Regions from separate parts of the Streptomyces sp. NPDC093094 genome, predicted to be linked through region 2. Evidence: riboswitches for the same ligand, from Rfam matches in the RefSeq annotation. Region 2 holds a riboswitch; the other holds the start of a gene.

Region 1 (7,198 bases), on a different contig from region 2:
CGATCCGCATTCCTATGATGGGCCCACGGCACCGCGGGCAGCTGCGACCAGGCAGTCCGATGCGGTGCAGATGCGGCGCGATGGTGGAGGGGTCGATGACTCAGGGGGCCGGTCAGGGACCCGAGGTGCAGCGCACGGCGACGTTGCGCGACTTCCGGGTGCCCGCTTACGTCCACGAGACCGGCGCCCGCCCCGGTGAGGTCACCGGTACCGCGGAACCGGTCGAGTACCCGGAGGGGTACACCCCCACCCAGCGCGATCTGCCCGTCATCAATCGGGGTGACACGCTCCAGGTGACCGTGGACCCCGTCGCCGCCTCCGCCCCGGTGCCCCAGCCCGTCGCCGGGCCCGGCCCGCTGTTCGTGGTCGGCGACGTGCACGGCTACCTCGACCAACTCGTCGCCGCCCTCCAGGAGAAGGGCCTGATCGACGCGGCCGGCCAGTGGTGCGCCGGCACCGCCCGGCTGTGGTTCCTCGGCGACTTCACCGACCGCGGTCCGGACGGCATCGGTGTCATCGACCTCGTGATGCGGCTGTCCGCCGAGGCGGCCGCTTCGGGCGGCTACTGCAAGGCCCTGATGGGCAACCACGAGCTGCTGCTCCTCGGCGCCAAGCGGTTCGGCGACACCCCCGTCAACTCCGGTGCGGGCACCGCCACCTTCCAGGCGGCCTGGCTGCTCAACGGCGGCCAGAAGACCGACATGGACCGCCTCCAGGACCATCACCTGCAGTGGATGTCCCGCCTCGACGCCCTGGAGGAGGTCGACGGCCATCTGCTCGTGCACTCCGACACCACCGCCTACCTCGACTACGGAAACTCCATCGAAGAGGTCAACGACACCGTCCGCGAGACCATCACGCGCAACGACGCGGACGAGGTCTGGGATCTGTTCCGCAAGTTCACCAAGCGCTTCTCCTTCCGTGACGAGGGCGGCGCGGACGCCGTGCGCTCGCTGCTCGACACCTACGGGGGCACCCGCATCGTCCACGGTCACAGCCCCATCCCCTACCTCCTGGGCGAGGTCGGCAACGAGGAGGGCGAGGACACCTCAGGCCCCGTGATCGAAGGGCCGCACGTCTACGCCGACGGTCTCGCCATCGCCATGGACGGCGGCGTGACCATGGCCGGAAAGCTTCTGGTGCAGCAACTCCCCCTGGACAAGTGAGCTTTCACCGGACAGGCGTCTCTCGTCGCATGTCCGGCCGGTGACGGACGCGGGCCGGGGGCCAATTTCTGCAAACCCCCTGTCACCGTGTGCCTTTGCCGCTCTACCATCGGCTTATCCGTAGCAGGCTCCCCTCCGTTTCTGCCCGACGGCTCGTCAGCGTGCGAGCCCCAAGCCCTACGGAGCATCGGGGGATGCACATGAACAGCGTTCCGCAGCACCTGCTGAGCGAGGACCGCCAGGAATACGAGCGGATCCTCGATGAGGCGCTGCGCTCCTCCCCACACCGTCCGGAGCCGGCCGCGGCCGGCCAGCGGCTCACCTCGGAACAACTGCGCACCATGGCGCTCGGCGCCACCGCCCTGATCACGGCAGCCGCCGCGACCGAGTACCAGCACTATGTGAAGGTCCGCGAGGAACTGCGTCGGCCGGCGCCTTCCACTCCGGCGTCCGTGCGCGAGTCCGGCTCCGCCGACCCCGGCGCGAGCACGGTGGGGCTCGCCTCCGCCATGGGCGAGGTCACCGAGACCGCCGGAGCGGGGGCCGTCGCCGTCGTCGCGGTCCTGGCGCCCGTCCTCGCCGGAACCGCCGCCGTGATCTTCCTGCTCGTCGGTTACCTCCTCAAGGTGCTCGATCCGGACCAGTCGTTCGGTGACACCCTGCTGACGACCGGGTGGGTGTTCGGCGCCGTGACGGCCGTCGCGATCCTGGTCGCCGCCGTCGGTCTGCTGCTCACCGCCCTGCGCAACAGGCCCTCACCGGAAACGGGCCTCTACGGCGATCCGGGCGGGGAGCTGGACCAGGCCAGGGAGGCATGGCGGGAGGCCCTGGTGGAGCGAGGCATCCTGCCGTTCCTGCGCGATGCCCTCACCGCGTCCGGCCCCGTCACCCTGCCCCGCACCACGCAGCCCGCGCGCACGAGCCGTATCCCCCACCTCGGCTACGGGCGCCCGGGCTTCACCAGCCCCGGTGAGGGTCCCGCGGCGGGTCCCCGGCCGAGCTACACCAGTCCCGACTTCAGCAGCCCGGACTTCGGCGGGCCCGAGCACCAGCCGGACTGACCCGGCGTGCGTTCCCCGACCGGGAACGCACGCCGTGCACCGGGCCACCGACGGCTTCGGCGGCCCGGGCCGGACGTACAGCCGGCCGACATCCGCGGCCTGGCCTGCCCGTCCCCCGCGGCGGGGTCAGTCCGCGAGCGGCAGGTACACGCGGTTGCCCGCCGCCGCGAACTCCTTCGACTTCTCGGCCATGCCCTGCTCGATCTCCGTCTTGGTGCCGCCGTGCTCACGGCGGATGTCCTGGGAGATCTTCATCGAGCAGAACTTCGGCCCGCACATGGAGCAGAAGTGGGCGGTCTTGGCGGGCTCGGCCGGAAGGGTCTCGTCGTGGAACTCCCGGGCCGTGTCCGGGTCGAGGGCCAGGTTGAACTGGTCCTCCCACCGGAACTCGAACCGGGCGTCGGACAGCGCGTCGTCCCACTCCTGTGCGCCCGGGTGCCCCTTGGCGAGGTCGGCGGCGTGCGCGGCGATCTTGTAGGTGATGACGCCCGTCTTCACGTCGTCCCGGTTGGGCAGACCCAGGTGCTCCTTGGGGGTGACGTAGCAGAGCATGGCCGTGCCCCACCAGGCGATCATCGCGGCGCCGATACCGGAGGTGATGTGGTCGTACGCGGGCGCGACGTCCGTCGTCAGCGGGCCGAGCGTATAGAACGGAGCTTCATCACAGATCTCCTGCTGAAGGTCGATGTTCTCCTTGATCTTGTGCATCGGGACATGGCCCGGGCCCTCGATCATCGTCTGAACATTGAAACGCTTCGCGATCCGGTTGAGTTCCCCGAGCGTCCTCAACTCGGCGAACTGGGCCTCGTCGTTGGCGTCCGCGATGGAACCGGGGCGCAGGCCGTCACCGAGGGAGTACGTGATGTCGTACGCCGCGAGGATCTCGCAGAGCTCCTCGAAGTTCTCGTAGAGGAAGCTCTCCTTGTGGTGCGCGAGGCACCACGCGGCCATGATCGAGCCGCCGCGCGAGACGATGCCCGTCTTGCGGTTGGCCGTCAGCGGCACGTACGGCAGGCGCACGCCCGCGTGGACCGTCATGTAGTCCACGCCCTGCTCGGCCTGCTCGATGACCGTGTCCTTGTAGATCTCCCAGGTCAGCTCCTCGGCGCGGCCGTCGACCTTCTCCAGCGCCTGGTAGAGCGGAACCGTACCGATGGGCACGGGGGAGTTGCGCAGCACCCACTCACGGGTGGTGTGGATGTTGCGCCCGGTGGAGAGGTCCATGACCGTGTCGGCACCCCAGCGGGTCGCCCAGGTCATCTTCTCGACCTCCTCCTCGATGGAGGACGTCACCGCGGAGTTGCCGATGTTGGCGTTGACCTTCACCAGGAACCGCTTGCCGATGATCATCGGCTCGATCTCCGGGTGATTGACGTTCACGGGCAGCACGGCCCGGCCCGCCGCGATCTCCTCGCGCACCACCTCGGGCGAAACGTTCTCCCTGATGGCCACGTACTCCATCTCGGGCGTGATCTCGCCCCGGCGCGCGTAGGCGAGCTGGGTGACCGCCTGTCCGTCACGGCCCCGGCGCGGCAGCCGGGGGCGCCCCGGGAAGACCGCGTCGAGGTTGCGCAGACCGCCACGCGGCGAGGTGTGCTTGAGGCCGTCGTCCTCGGGACGGACCGGGCGGCCCGCGTACTCCTCGGTGTCTCCGCGGGCGATGATCCAGTTCTCCCGCAGCGGCGCCAGGCCCCTGCGGACGTCCGTCTCGACGGATGGATCGGTGTAAGGGCCCGACGTGTCGTACAGCGTGACCGACTGGCCGTTGGTGAGGTGCACCTGACGAACCGGCACGCGCATATCGGGGCGTGAGCCCTCGACATACGCCTTGTGCCATCCGATGGACTTCCTGACGTCATCGCTGTCGGAGACCACGGAGGTCTGCGGCTGCGTGGAGGCAGGCGTGCGTACGTCCTTGCTGGTCATGAGACCTACTCCCTACGCCGGCATTACCCGGTAACAGGTTCGGCGGTCGACGCAGCGTTCACCGTCTTCCGGTGTTTCGTGTGGAACACGTCGTGTTCCACGTGAAACATCGCGAAGACGGAGGTCAGCGCCCTCTCAGCCCGGTGCTCCGAGCTCCCGCGTGTACAAAGGTGCCTCCACGCTAGCGGCAACTCTGGCGCGGTGAACAGGGGGCCCCTGCCGTTCTTGCGATGATCGGCCGGTGACCACGACACAGCAGCCCTCGTTTCCACCGCCCGAACCGCGCCGTCATGGGCGTCAGCCCGGCCACGGTGAGGCGCGCGCCGCCAGAGACACCTCCGGTGGCGGATACGGCGACAGTCCCGGCCACGACTCGGGGGACGGGCCCGGTGGCGACCACGGCCACGGCGGCGGACACGACAGCGGTACCGGCCGTCGAGGCGCCGCCGGACACGGAGGCGGCACCGGACACGGAGGCGGCACCGGACACGGAGGCGGACACGGCGCCGAAGGCGGGCACGGGCAGGGAAGCGGGCACGGGCACTCGCACAGCCACAGCCATGGGCCGGCCACACCGGTGTCCAAGCATCTGCGCAAGGTGATCGCGGCGATCCTGGTCCCGTTCGCCGCCGCGGTCGTGGTGGGCCTCGCCGTGCTGTGGCCCGGTGGGGCACCGGGCCACGAGCGCACCGGTGTCGGTTTCGACCGGCAGACGGAGCAGGCGACGGTCACCGAGGTCGTGCAGGTGGACTGCAAGTCGGTCAACGCCTCCGGTGTCCCCCCGACCGGAGACACCTCCACCGCCGAGGGGTCGTCGGCTCAGCAGCAGGCGAACGGCGACTGCAAGCGGGCGACGATCCGTGTCGACTCCGGCAAGGACAGCGGGCGCACGTTCACCGAGATCGTCCAGCCCGACCAGTCCCGGCAGCTGCACGAGGGCCAGGAGGTCGTGGTCGCCTACGAGCCCTCCGCTCCGAAGGACCTGCAGTACTCCGTCGCCGATGTGAACCGGCGTCTGCCGCTGGCAGTGCTCGCCGGCATCTTTGCGCTCGCGGTCGTCCTCGTGGGGCGGATGCGCGGGGTGATGGCGCTGGTCGCCCTGGCCATCAGCTTCCTGGTGCTCAACTTCTTCGTCCTGCCGGCGATCCTGCAGGGCTCGAACCCCCTGGTCGTCGCGGTGGTCGGGGCGAGCGCCATCATGCTGGTCGCGCTCTATCTCTGTCACGGCCTGTCCGCGCGGACATCGGTGGCCGTGCTCGGCACGCTGCTCTCGCTGCTGCTGATCGGTGTGCTCGGCTCGTGGTTCATGGACTGGGCCGCCCTCACGGGCAACACGGACGACAGCACCGGCCTGATCCACGGGCTGTACCCGTCGATCGACATGAGCGGTCTGCTGCTGGCCGGCATCATCATCGGTTCGCTCGGTGTGCTGGACGATGTGACGGTGACCCAGACGTCGGCGGTCTGGGAGCTGCACGAGGCCAACCCCACGATGGGCTGGCGCGGCCTGTACCGGGCGGGTATCCGCATCGGCCGCGACCACATCGCGTCGGTCGTCAACACGCTCGTCCTGGCCTATGCGGGCGCGGCCCTGCCCTTGCTGCTGCTCTTCTCGATCGCCCAGAGCAGCGTGGGCGCGGTCGCCAACAGCGAACTGGTGGCGCAGGAGATCGTGCGCACCCTGGTCGGCTCGATCGGCCTGGTCGCATCCGTTCCCGTCACCACCGCGCTGGCCGCGCTGATGGTCTCCGCCGACCGTCCCGCCATGTCGCCCGCAGGCGCCCAGCCGGGCCCGGCAGCCGTAGGGGCCCGCGCGGGCCGAGGCCGCCGCCGCAAGCGCTGAGCCCGGGCGGGGCCGCCGCTGCTGCAGGCATCGAGCTGAAGCAGGGCTGCTGCCGCAATCGCTGAGCCCGGCAGGCCGGGGCGCTCATGCCGAGCCGAGACGGGCGGGGGCGCCGGAAGCAGCCGGGCACGGGCCGTGCCCGGTCCGCCGGCACCCCGCGGCCGCAGCCCGGGCCGCGGCCGTGAACGCGCCGCCGAGGGCCGCGTCGGCCGCCTGGTGAAGCGTTACGGCACCGTGGTCGGCGAACGCTTCAGCCGGCGCTCTGTTCCTCGGCCAGGATGCGGTCCAGGGCCTCGTCGAGGTGGGTGTCGAAGTCGGCGAGCGAGGTCTCCTGACCGAGCGGCACCAGCTTGTCGGTGCGGTCGAGGAAGGCCACGAGCGGCGCCGTGGAGGAGCGGAACAGCGCCTGGTCGCTGCCGACCTGGAGCCGGATCAGCACCTCGCCGAGGGACTCCGGCTCCACGGGCGCGACCCGTACATCGCCCTCCCCGCTCGGCCGGCCCACGCCGTCGATGAGCAGCTCCCGCCCGAACGCCCAGGTCACCGGTGCGTCACCGGGCAAATGAAAGGTCAGACGGATGGCATAGGGATCACAGGTCTCGTAGCGCAGTTCCACCGGAATCCGGAAGGAGAGCTCCTCGGAGACGAGAAAGCTCATCATGACCTCTGCCTGCACCGACTCGCGCATCGCCTACCCCGTCTATTGCCGTCGACTGGCCGGGAATGAACCTCTGATCCTGGTGGCATCTTGCTCAACGTGCACACCAGATCACAAGGAGTGAGTTTTCAGATACTGATAGAGATCGCGAGGGATCCCAGAAGACGCCCGACCTCGCTCTGCAGCTGCCGCGCCGCAGGCAGCAGCCGTCCGGAGTGCTGGGTCGGCAGGGAGATGGCCATCGTGGCCGCCGCGCTGCCCACGGTGATCGGAACGGCCGCGCACACGGTGCCCAGCGCGTACTCCTGACGCTCGACCACCAGGTCCATGCGCCCCATCCGGTCCATCCGGCGCAGCAGGGACGCCCGGTCACGCACCGTGTACGGGGTGATCGGCTGCACCGGGTAGCGTTCGAGGTGGTCGAGCCGGGCGTCCTGTCCCAGCTGGGACAGCAGGCACTGCCCGATGGCGTGCGCGTGCCCGGTCTCGCGGAAGTCGGCCCACTCCACGACGGCCGGGTTGCCGGGGGTGTCCGAGACGCAGA
Region 2 (7,198 bases):
GGTGGCGTCGTAGCCGTAGCCGTAGCCCTGCTGCTGGGCCTGGCCGGAGTAGGCGTCGTAGCCGTAGGTCTGGTCGGCGCCCTGGGCGGTCGCGGCGTAGCTGTCCTGGGTCTGGTCCGCCGAGGCGTAGGACGTGTCGCCGTATATGCCGTAGGAGCCGGTGTCGTCGGGGAGGGGCTGGGGCTCGTAGACGGCGGCGCTCTCGCCCGCGCCGGGCTCCTGGGCGCGGGCGGGGGTGAAGACGTCGTCGTGGTCGTAGTCGTCGTCCTGGCGGTAGCCGGCGACCGGGCGGTCGTAACCGTCCGTGGCGTGGTCGTCCGCGGAGGCGTCGGACGCCTCCAGGTCGGAGACCTCCAGGGTCGGGTCGCGGTACTCCTCGCCGCGGCCGCGGCGGGGGGCGTCGGAGCCGGGCCGGCTGACCGCCCAGCCCGCCGCGAAGCCGCGGCGGAAGGACATGGTGACGTAGACCTGGCCGATCGCGAAGGCGCAGGCGCCCAGACCGATGACGACGACGGAGGAGATCAGCACACCGGCGACGACGCCGAGGAAGCCCGCGAAGGCGAGCAGCCGCCAGCGCAGCCGTGCCTTGTACTGCAGCAGCACCTCGCCCAGCAGCCACAGCGCGACGACGCCGAACGCGATGTAGAGGACCGTCCAGCCCATGTACGCCCCTCTCCCAGTGACCGCTACGCAGTGTGTCGTAAACCGGTGCGGCGGGTCTAGGCCTGCGGGGGGTGGTGCAGGCCCAGGTTCTCGTAGATTTCCAGGGTCGCCGTGGAGTTGTTGAGCGTGATGAAGTGCAGTCCGGGGACACCCTCGGCCAGCAGACGCGCACAGAACTCGGTGGCGAACTCGATACCGATCGAGCGTACAGCGGCGGGATTGTCTTTGGCTGTGAGGATCCGCTCTTTCAGCTCGGCCGGGATGGCGGCGTTGCTGAGCTGGGGAAGCCGCTCCAGCATCCGGACGCTGGTGACGGGCATCACCTCGGGGATCACCGGCGTCTCGCAGCCGGCGGCCGCCACCCGGTCGCGCAGCCTCAGATAGGACTCCGGCTGGAAGAACATCTGCGTGATCGCGTAGTCCGCCCCGGCGCGGCACTTGTCGACGAAGTGTTCCACGTCGAGGTCCCACTCCGAGGAACGCGGATGCATCTCCGGGAAGGCCGCCACGCCGACGCAGAAGTCGCCCGACTCCTTGATGAGCCGGACGAGTTCGGCGGCGTAGGTCAGGCCCTTGGGGTGGGGCACCCAGTCGCCCATCGGGTCGCCGGGCGGGTCGCCGCGCACGGCGAGCATGTTGCGGATCCCGGCGTCGGCGTACTGGCCGATGATGTTGCGCAGTTCCGCGATGGAGTGGTTGACCGCGGTGAGGTGGGCGACCGGGGTGAGCGTCGTGTCCACGACGATCTGCTGGGTCTCCTTGACGGTGCCCGCGCGGGTGGAGCCGCCGGCGCCGTAGGTGACGGAGACGAAGTCCGGGGAGACCGCCTCGACCCTGCGCAGGGCGCTCCACAGGTTCTTCTCGCCCTTGGGGGTCTTCGGCGCCGAGAACTCGAAGGAGTACGTCGTCTTGCCTGCGGCGAGGATGTCGCGCACGGTGCGTGCGCGATCGGTCCTGGTGGATGCGGTTCCTAGGGCCATACCGGCAGGTTAGCCAGGGGGCGGCGGTCCCCCAACCGGATCACGGAAATTTGCCCGAATTGCCGGAGTCTTGTCCAAGGACTGGACAAGGGGTGCCCGAAATGCCCCGGTCAGGGAGGACGGGCGTCTCGCCATGCGGCCTCAGACCGCCCGCAGCCGCTCGGCGAACTCGGCCGCCGCCGCTCCGGGGTCGTCGGCCTCGGTGATCGCCCGGACGACGACCACCCGCCGGGCGCCCGCCGCGAGCACCTCGTCGAGGTTGCCGAGGTCGATGCCGCCGATGGCGAACCAGGGACGGTCGGTGCCGAGAGCGGCCGTGCGGCGCACCAGCTCCAGGCCGGGGGCGTGGCGGCCCGGCTTGGTGGGGGTGGGCCAGCAGGGGCCGGTGCAGAAGTAGTCCACGCCCTCCTGGACGGCGGCCGCGGCGGCCTCCTCCTCGGCGTGCGTGGAGCGGCCGACGAGGACGTCGTCACCGAGGATCGCGCGGGCCGCGGGGACGGGCAGATCGCCCTGGCCGAGGTGCAGGACGTCGGAGCCGGCGGCGTGGGCGACGTCCGCGCGGTCGTTGACGGAGAACAGCCTGCCGTGCCGGGCGCACGCGTCCGCGAAGACCTTCAGATGCTCCAGCTCCTCGCCGGCCTCCATGCCCTTGTCGCGCAGCTGGACGATGTCCACGCCGCCCGCGAGGACCGCGTCCAGGAACTCGGGCAGATCGCCCTGGCGCCTGCGGGCGTCCGTGCAGAGGTAGAGCCGGGCGTCGGAGAGCCGGGCTCGTGCGGTCGCGGGCATACGTGTGTCCCCCCGTGGTCGGTGGTGCACGGGCCGTGGGCGGACCACGGCCCGTACATCCGGGTGTGCTGGGCTGCTCAGGTCAGACGGCGAGCGCCTGGGCGCGGCGCTTCACCTCCGTGCCGCGATTCTCGCTGAGGGCCTGTGCGGGGGTGCCGGGCAGGCTGTCGTCGGGGGTGAAGAGCCACTCCAGCATCTCTTCGTCGGTGAAGCCGTCGTCCCGCAGGAGCGTCAGGGTGCCGGTGAGGCCCTTGACGACCTTGTCCCCGTCGACGAAGGCGGCGGGGACGTGCAGCGCGCGGTTCTCACCTCGGCGTACGGCGATGAGCTGGCCCTCCTTGACCAGCTGCCGCACACGCGTCACCTCGACACCGAACTGCTCGGCGATGTCGGGGAGGGTGAGCCAGGCGGGGACGAGAGCATCGGTCTTTGCGTCAATCTCGGTCACGGGAACAAGCCTGCCATCCCCCACCGACAGTCGGAAGTCGAGCCCGTCCGCCCGGGCGGACGCGTCACGCCGCCGCCGTCTTCAGCGGCCGCGCCGGGTCCCCGAGCAGACCGGGGTCCATCACCCTGCCCGACTCGATCAGCCGGCGCCCCTGGGCGAGGTCGCGCGGGCGCCCCACCGCCAGCAGGGCGGCCAGCCGGCCCTCCCGCAGCCAGCACACCGACCAGGCCGGGCCCGAGGGGTCGCCGCGCCACAGCAGCGTGTCGGCGTCCGTGTGGTGCCCGGCGTACTGGACGAACCGGCCGAACTGCTCCGACCAGAAGTACGGCACCGGGTCGTAGGCCACCGGGGCCTCGCCGGTCTGCGCGCCGACGATGTTCCCGGCGACCGTGCGCGGGCCCTGCAGGGCGTTGTCCCAGTGGTGGACCAGCAGCCGCTCACCGTAGCGGCCCGAGGGGAAGGAGGCGCAGTCGCCGACCGCGTAGACGTCCGGCGCGGAGGTCCGCAGATGCGCGTCGGCCACGACCTCGCCGTCCGCGCCCAGCTCGATGCCGGAACCGGCGAGCCATCCGGTCGCGGGGCGGGCGCCGATGCCGACGACGACCGCGCCCGCGGGCAGCCGGGTGCCGTCGTCGAGGACGACCTCCCCGGGCTCCACCCGCGCCACGCGAGCGTGGGTGCGCAGTTCGGCGCCGCTGTCGGCGTACCAGGAGGTCATGGGCGCGGCGACCTCCGCGGGCAGCGCCCCGGCGAGCGGCCGGTCGGCGGCCTCCACGACGGTGACCGCGCAGCCCGCCTCGCGCGCGGCGGTGGCGAACTCCGCGCCGATCCAGCCCGCGCCGACGACCACGATGTCGTGCTGCCGGCCGAGGACGGGCCGCAGCCGCTCGGCGTCGTCGAGGGTGCGCAGCAGATGGACGCCGGGCACGCCCTCGGCGCCGGGCAGACGGACCGGTTCGGCGCCGGTGGCCAGGACCAGCACGTCGTAGGGCACCGGCCCCTGGTCGGTGTCCAGCTCGTGGTCGGCGGGGCGTACGCCGAGGGCCTCGCGGCCGAGGTGCAGCGCGATGTCCAGGGCCTCGAAGTCGACGTCGAAGGCGGAGCCCTCGGCGGTGCCGAGCAGGACGGCCTTGGACAGCGGCGGCCGGTCGTACGGCTGATGGGGTTCGGCGCCGATCAGGGTCACCGTGCCGGTGAAGCCCTGTTCGCGCAGCGCGACCGCGGTCTGCACCCCGGCCATGCCCGCGCCGACGACGACCGCGCGCGGCGGCGCTCCCGTGCCCTGGTCCCGGCGCTGAGCCGGCGTCTCCTCGCTCACCTGATCACCATAGACACCTGACATCCCGTCAGTCAGCGGTCCGCTCCCGTGACGTGCTCCACACCCTCGGCGACCTGCTCCACGACGCTCGTCCCGCTGCCCGTCTGCGACTCCCACTGCCAGGTCTCCTCCAGCCGGATCCGTCCGTCGGGCAGTTCCACGACCCGGGACGCACAGTGACCGCCGGACGTCGTGCCGTCCCGTTTGAGCTGGACATACCGAAAGTCCAGCCGGTCTCCTTCCCGTGTTCCCACAAGTCGGCCCCGTACGACGTCGCCGCCCGCGTAGTCGGCCCAGATCTCACCGTCCTTCTCGTGGTAGTCGAACCGGGTACGGGTGCCCACCTGACCTGGGGCTTGGTCGGCGACCGGGGCGAGGGTCAGACCGTCGAGCGAACGGGCCACGGGCGAAGGCTCCCTTACAGACGTGCGGGACCAGCGGTTAGGGTGGTGGCCAACGTAAAGCACTCGCGGGAGCCCGGACGCACCGGGCTGAGAGGGAGGCTGGCCGGCCTCCGACCGTACGAACCTGATCCGGGTCATGCCGGCGAAGGGAGGGGCTGGACGCCCATGTCGCGTACGTCAGACGTCCTCGTCGTGGGGGGCGGCATCATCGGTCTGGTGACGGCCTGGCGGGCCGCGCAGCGCGGTCTCGTCACGGCCGTCGTGGATCCCGAACCGGGCGGCGGGGCCGCCCAGGTGGCGGCCGGGATGCTGGCCGCCGTCACCGAACTGCACTACGGCGAGGAGACCCTGCTCGGGCTGAACCTCGCCTCGGCACGCCGCTACCCGGAGTTCGCCGCCGAGCTGACCGACCTCACCGGACACGGCCTCGGCTACCGGCAGTGCGGCACGCTGGCCGTCGCGCTGGACGCCGACGACCGCGCGTACCTGCGCGAACTGCACGCCCTCCAGCAGCGGTCGGGCCTGGACTCGCAGTGGCTGTCCGGACGGGAGTGCCGGCGCCTGGAACCGATGCTGGCGCCGGGCGTGCGCGGCGGGCTGCGGGTGGACGGCGACCACCAGATCGACCCGCGGCGGCTGGCCGCGGCACTGGTCACGGCCTGCGAGCGGACGGGCGTGGTGTTCCACCGGGACCTCGCCGAGCGGCTCTCCGTCACCGGGGAGCGGGCCACGGGTGTCGTCACCCGCGCGGGCACGCCGCTGGAGGCCGGGCAGGTCGTGCTGGCCGCGGGCAGCCTCAGCGGGCGGCTCGCGGGCGTCCCGGGCGACGTGCTGCCGCCGGTGCGCCCGGTGAAGGGGCAGGTGCTGCGGCTGACGGTGCCGAAGCCGTACGCGCCCTTCCTGAGCCGTACCGTCCGCGCGGTGGTGCGCGGCAGCCAGGTCTACCTGGTGCCGCGCGAGAACGGCGAGCTGGTCGTCGGCGCCACCAGCGAGGAACTCGGCTGGGACACGACGGTGACCGCGGGCGGCGTGTACGAACTGCTGCGCGACGCCCATGAGCTGGTCCCCGGCATCACGGAACTGCCGCTGACGGAGACCCGGGCCGGTCTGCGTCCGGGCTCCCCCGACAACGCGCCGCTGCTCGGCCCGACCGGGCTGGACGGCCTGCTGCTGGCCACCGGCCACTACCGCAACGGCGTCCTGCTCACCCCCGTCACCGGGGACGCCATGGCCCATGTGCTCACCACCGGTGAACTCACCGCCGAGGCCCGCCCCTTCACCCCGAAGCGATTCGCACTCACGGAGCAGCCCGTATGAACATCTCGGTCAACGGCGAGCGTCGGCAGATCGAGCCGGGAACGGCTCTCGACACGCTCGTGAAGTCCCTCACCCCGGCACCCTCCGGTGTGGCCGCCGCGCTCAACGAGACCGTCGTCCCGCGGACGCAGTGGGCGGCCACCGCGCTCGCCGACGGCGACCGCATCGAAGTTCTCACCGCCGTCCAGGGAGGCTGACCCATGGCCGACGATCCGTTCGTTCTCGGCGGTACGACGTTCAGCTCCCGGCTGATCATGGGCACCGGGGGCGCGCCCAGTCTCGACGTGCTGGAGCGGGCGCTGGTGGCGTCCGGGACGGAGCTGACCACGGTCGCGATGCGGCGGGTGGACCCCTCGGTGCACGGCTCGGTGCTGTCGGTCCTCGACCGCCTCGGGATCCGGGTGCTGCCGAACACGGCGGGCTGCTTCACCGCCGGCGAGGCCGTGCTGACCGCCCGGCTGGCCCGTGAGGCGCTCGGCACCGACCTGGTGAAGCTGGAGGTCATCGCCGACGAGCGCACCCTGCTGCCGGACCCGATCGAGCTGCTGGACGCGGCCGAGACCCTGGTCGAGGACGGTTTCACGGTGCTGCCGTACACCAACGACGACCCGGTGCTCGCCCGGAAGCTGGAGGACGTGGGCTGTGCGGCGGTCATGCCGCTGGGCTCGCCGATCGGGTCCGGGCTCGGCATCCGCAACCCGCACAACTTCCAGCTGATCTGCGAGCACGCGCGTGTGCCGGTGATCCTGGACGCCGGGGCCGGCACGGCGTCGGACGCGGCGCTCGCGATGGAGCTGGGGTGTGCCGGGGTGATGCTCGCCTCCGCGGTGACCCGGGCGCAGGAGCCGGTGCTGATGGCCGACGCGATGCGGCACGCCGTGGAGGCGGGCCGGCTCGCCCACCGGGCGGGGCGGATCCCCAGGCGGCACTTCGCCGAGGCGTCCTCGCCGGCCGGCGGGCTGGCCCGGCTGGACCCCGAGCGGCCGGCCTTCTGACGCCCGCGCGGTCCGTCACAGCTCGGCTGCAGTACGGCCCCGATCGCCCCGGACGCGGCAGGTGCGGCGGTCACGGCTCGTAGACTCACCTGCGTGGACACGACCCTTCAGGACCCTCTGGTCGGACAGGTGCTCGACGGGCGTTATCGCGTCGAGGCGCGGATCGCGGTCGGCGGGATGGCCACGGTCTACCGGGCCGTGGACACCCGCCTGGACCGCGTGCTCGCGCTGAAGGTGATGCACCCGACGCTGGCGGCCGACAGGTCGTTCGTCGACCGGTTCAT

The links. Region 2 has a riboswitch for thiamine pyrophosphate ahead of thiO (glycine oxidase ThiO). Riboswitches for the same ligand answer to the same signal wherever they lie in the genome.
Region 1: it holds a riboswitch for thiamine pyrophosphate, as region 2 does, so the genes downstream of both, thiC (phosphomethylpyrimidine synthase ThiC) here and thiO (glycine oxidase ThiO) in region 2, are expected to answer to the same signal.

Annotation. Positions count from the first base shown of each region.
Region 1 covers NZ_JBIVOX010000005.1:31,413-38,610, forward strand. Annotated here, with positions in the region: gene ACIQGV_RS11250 (metallophosphoesterase) at 81-1,166, shown strand; gene ACIQGV_RS11255 (hypothetical protein) at 1,361-2,227, shown strand; gene thiC (phosphomethylpyrimidine synthase ThiC) at 2,354-4,153, opposite strand; TPP riboswitch at 4,146-4,323, opposite strand; gene ACIQGV_RS11265 (YibE/F family protein) at 4,395-5,996, shown strand; gene ACIQGV_RS11270 (SsgA family sporulation/cell division regulator) at 6,247-6,684, opposite strand; gene ACIQGV_RS11275 (IclR family transcriptional regulator) at 6,783-7,198, opposite strand, start outside.
Region 2 covers NZ_JBIVOX010000011.1:220,193-227,390, forward strand. Annotated here, with positions in the region: gene ACIQGV_RS24615 (hypothetical protein) at 1-663, opposite strand, end outside; gene metF (methylenetetrahydrofolate reductase [NAD(P)H]) at 720-1,643, opposite strand; gene thiE (thiamine phosphate synthase) at 1,785-2,432, opposite strand; gene ACIQGV_RS24630 (Rv2175c family DNA-binding protein) at 2,515-2,880, opposite strand; gene ACIQGV_RS24635 (NAD(P)/FAD-dependent oxidoreductase) at 2,945-4,120, opposite strand; gene ACIQGV_RS24640 (hypothetical protein) at 4,231-4,602, opposite strand; TPP riboswitch at 4,658-4,770, shown strand; gene thiO (glycine oxidase ThiO) at 4,768-5,919, shown strand; gene thiS (sulfur carrier protein ThiS) at 5,916-6,116, shown strand; gene ACIQGV_RS24655 (thiazole synthase) at 6,120-6,914, shown strand; gene pknB (Stk1 family PASTA domain-containing Ser/Thr kinase) at 7,008-7,198, shown strand, end outside.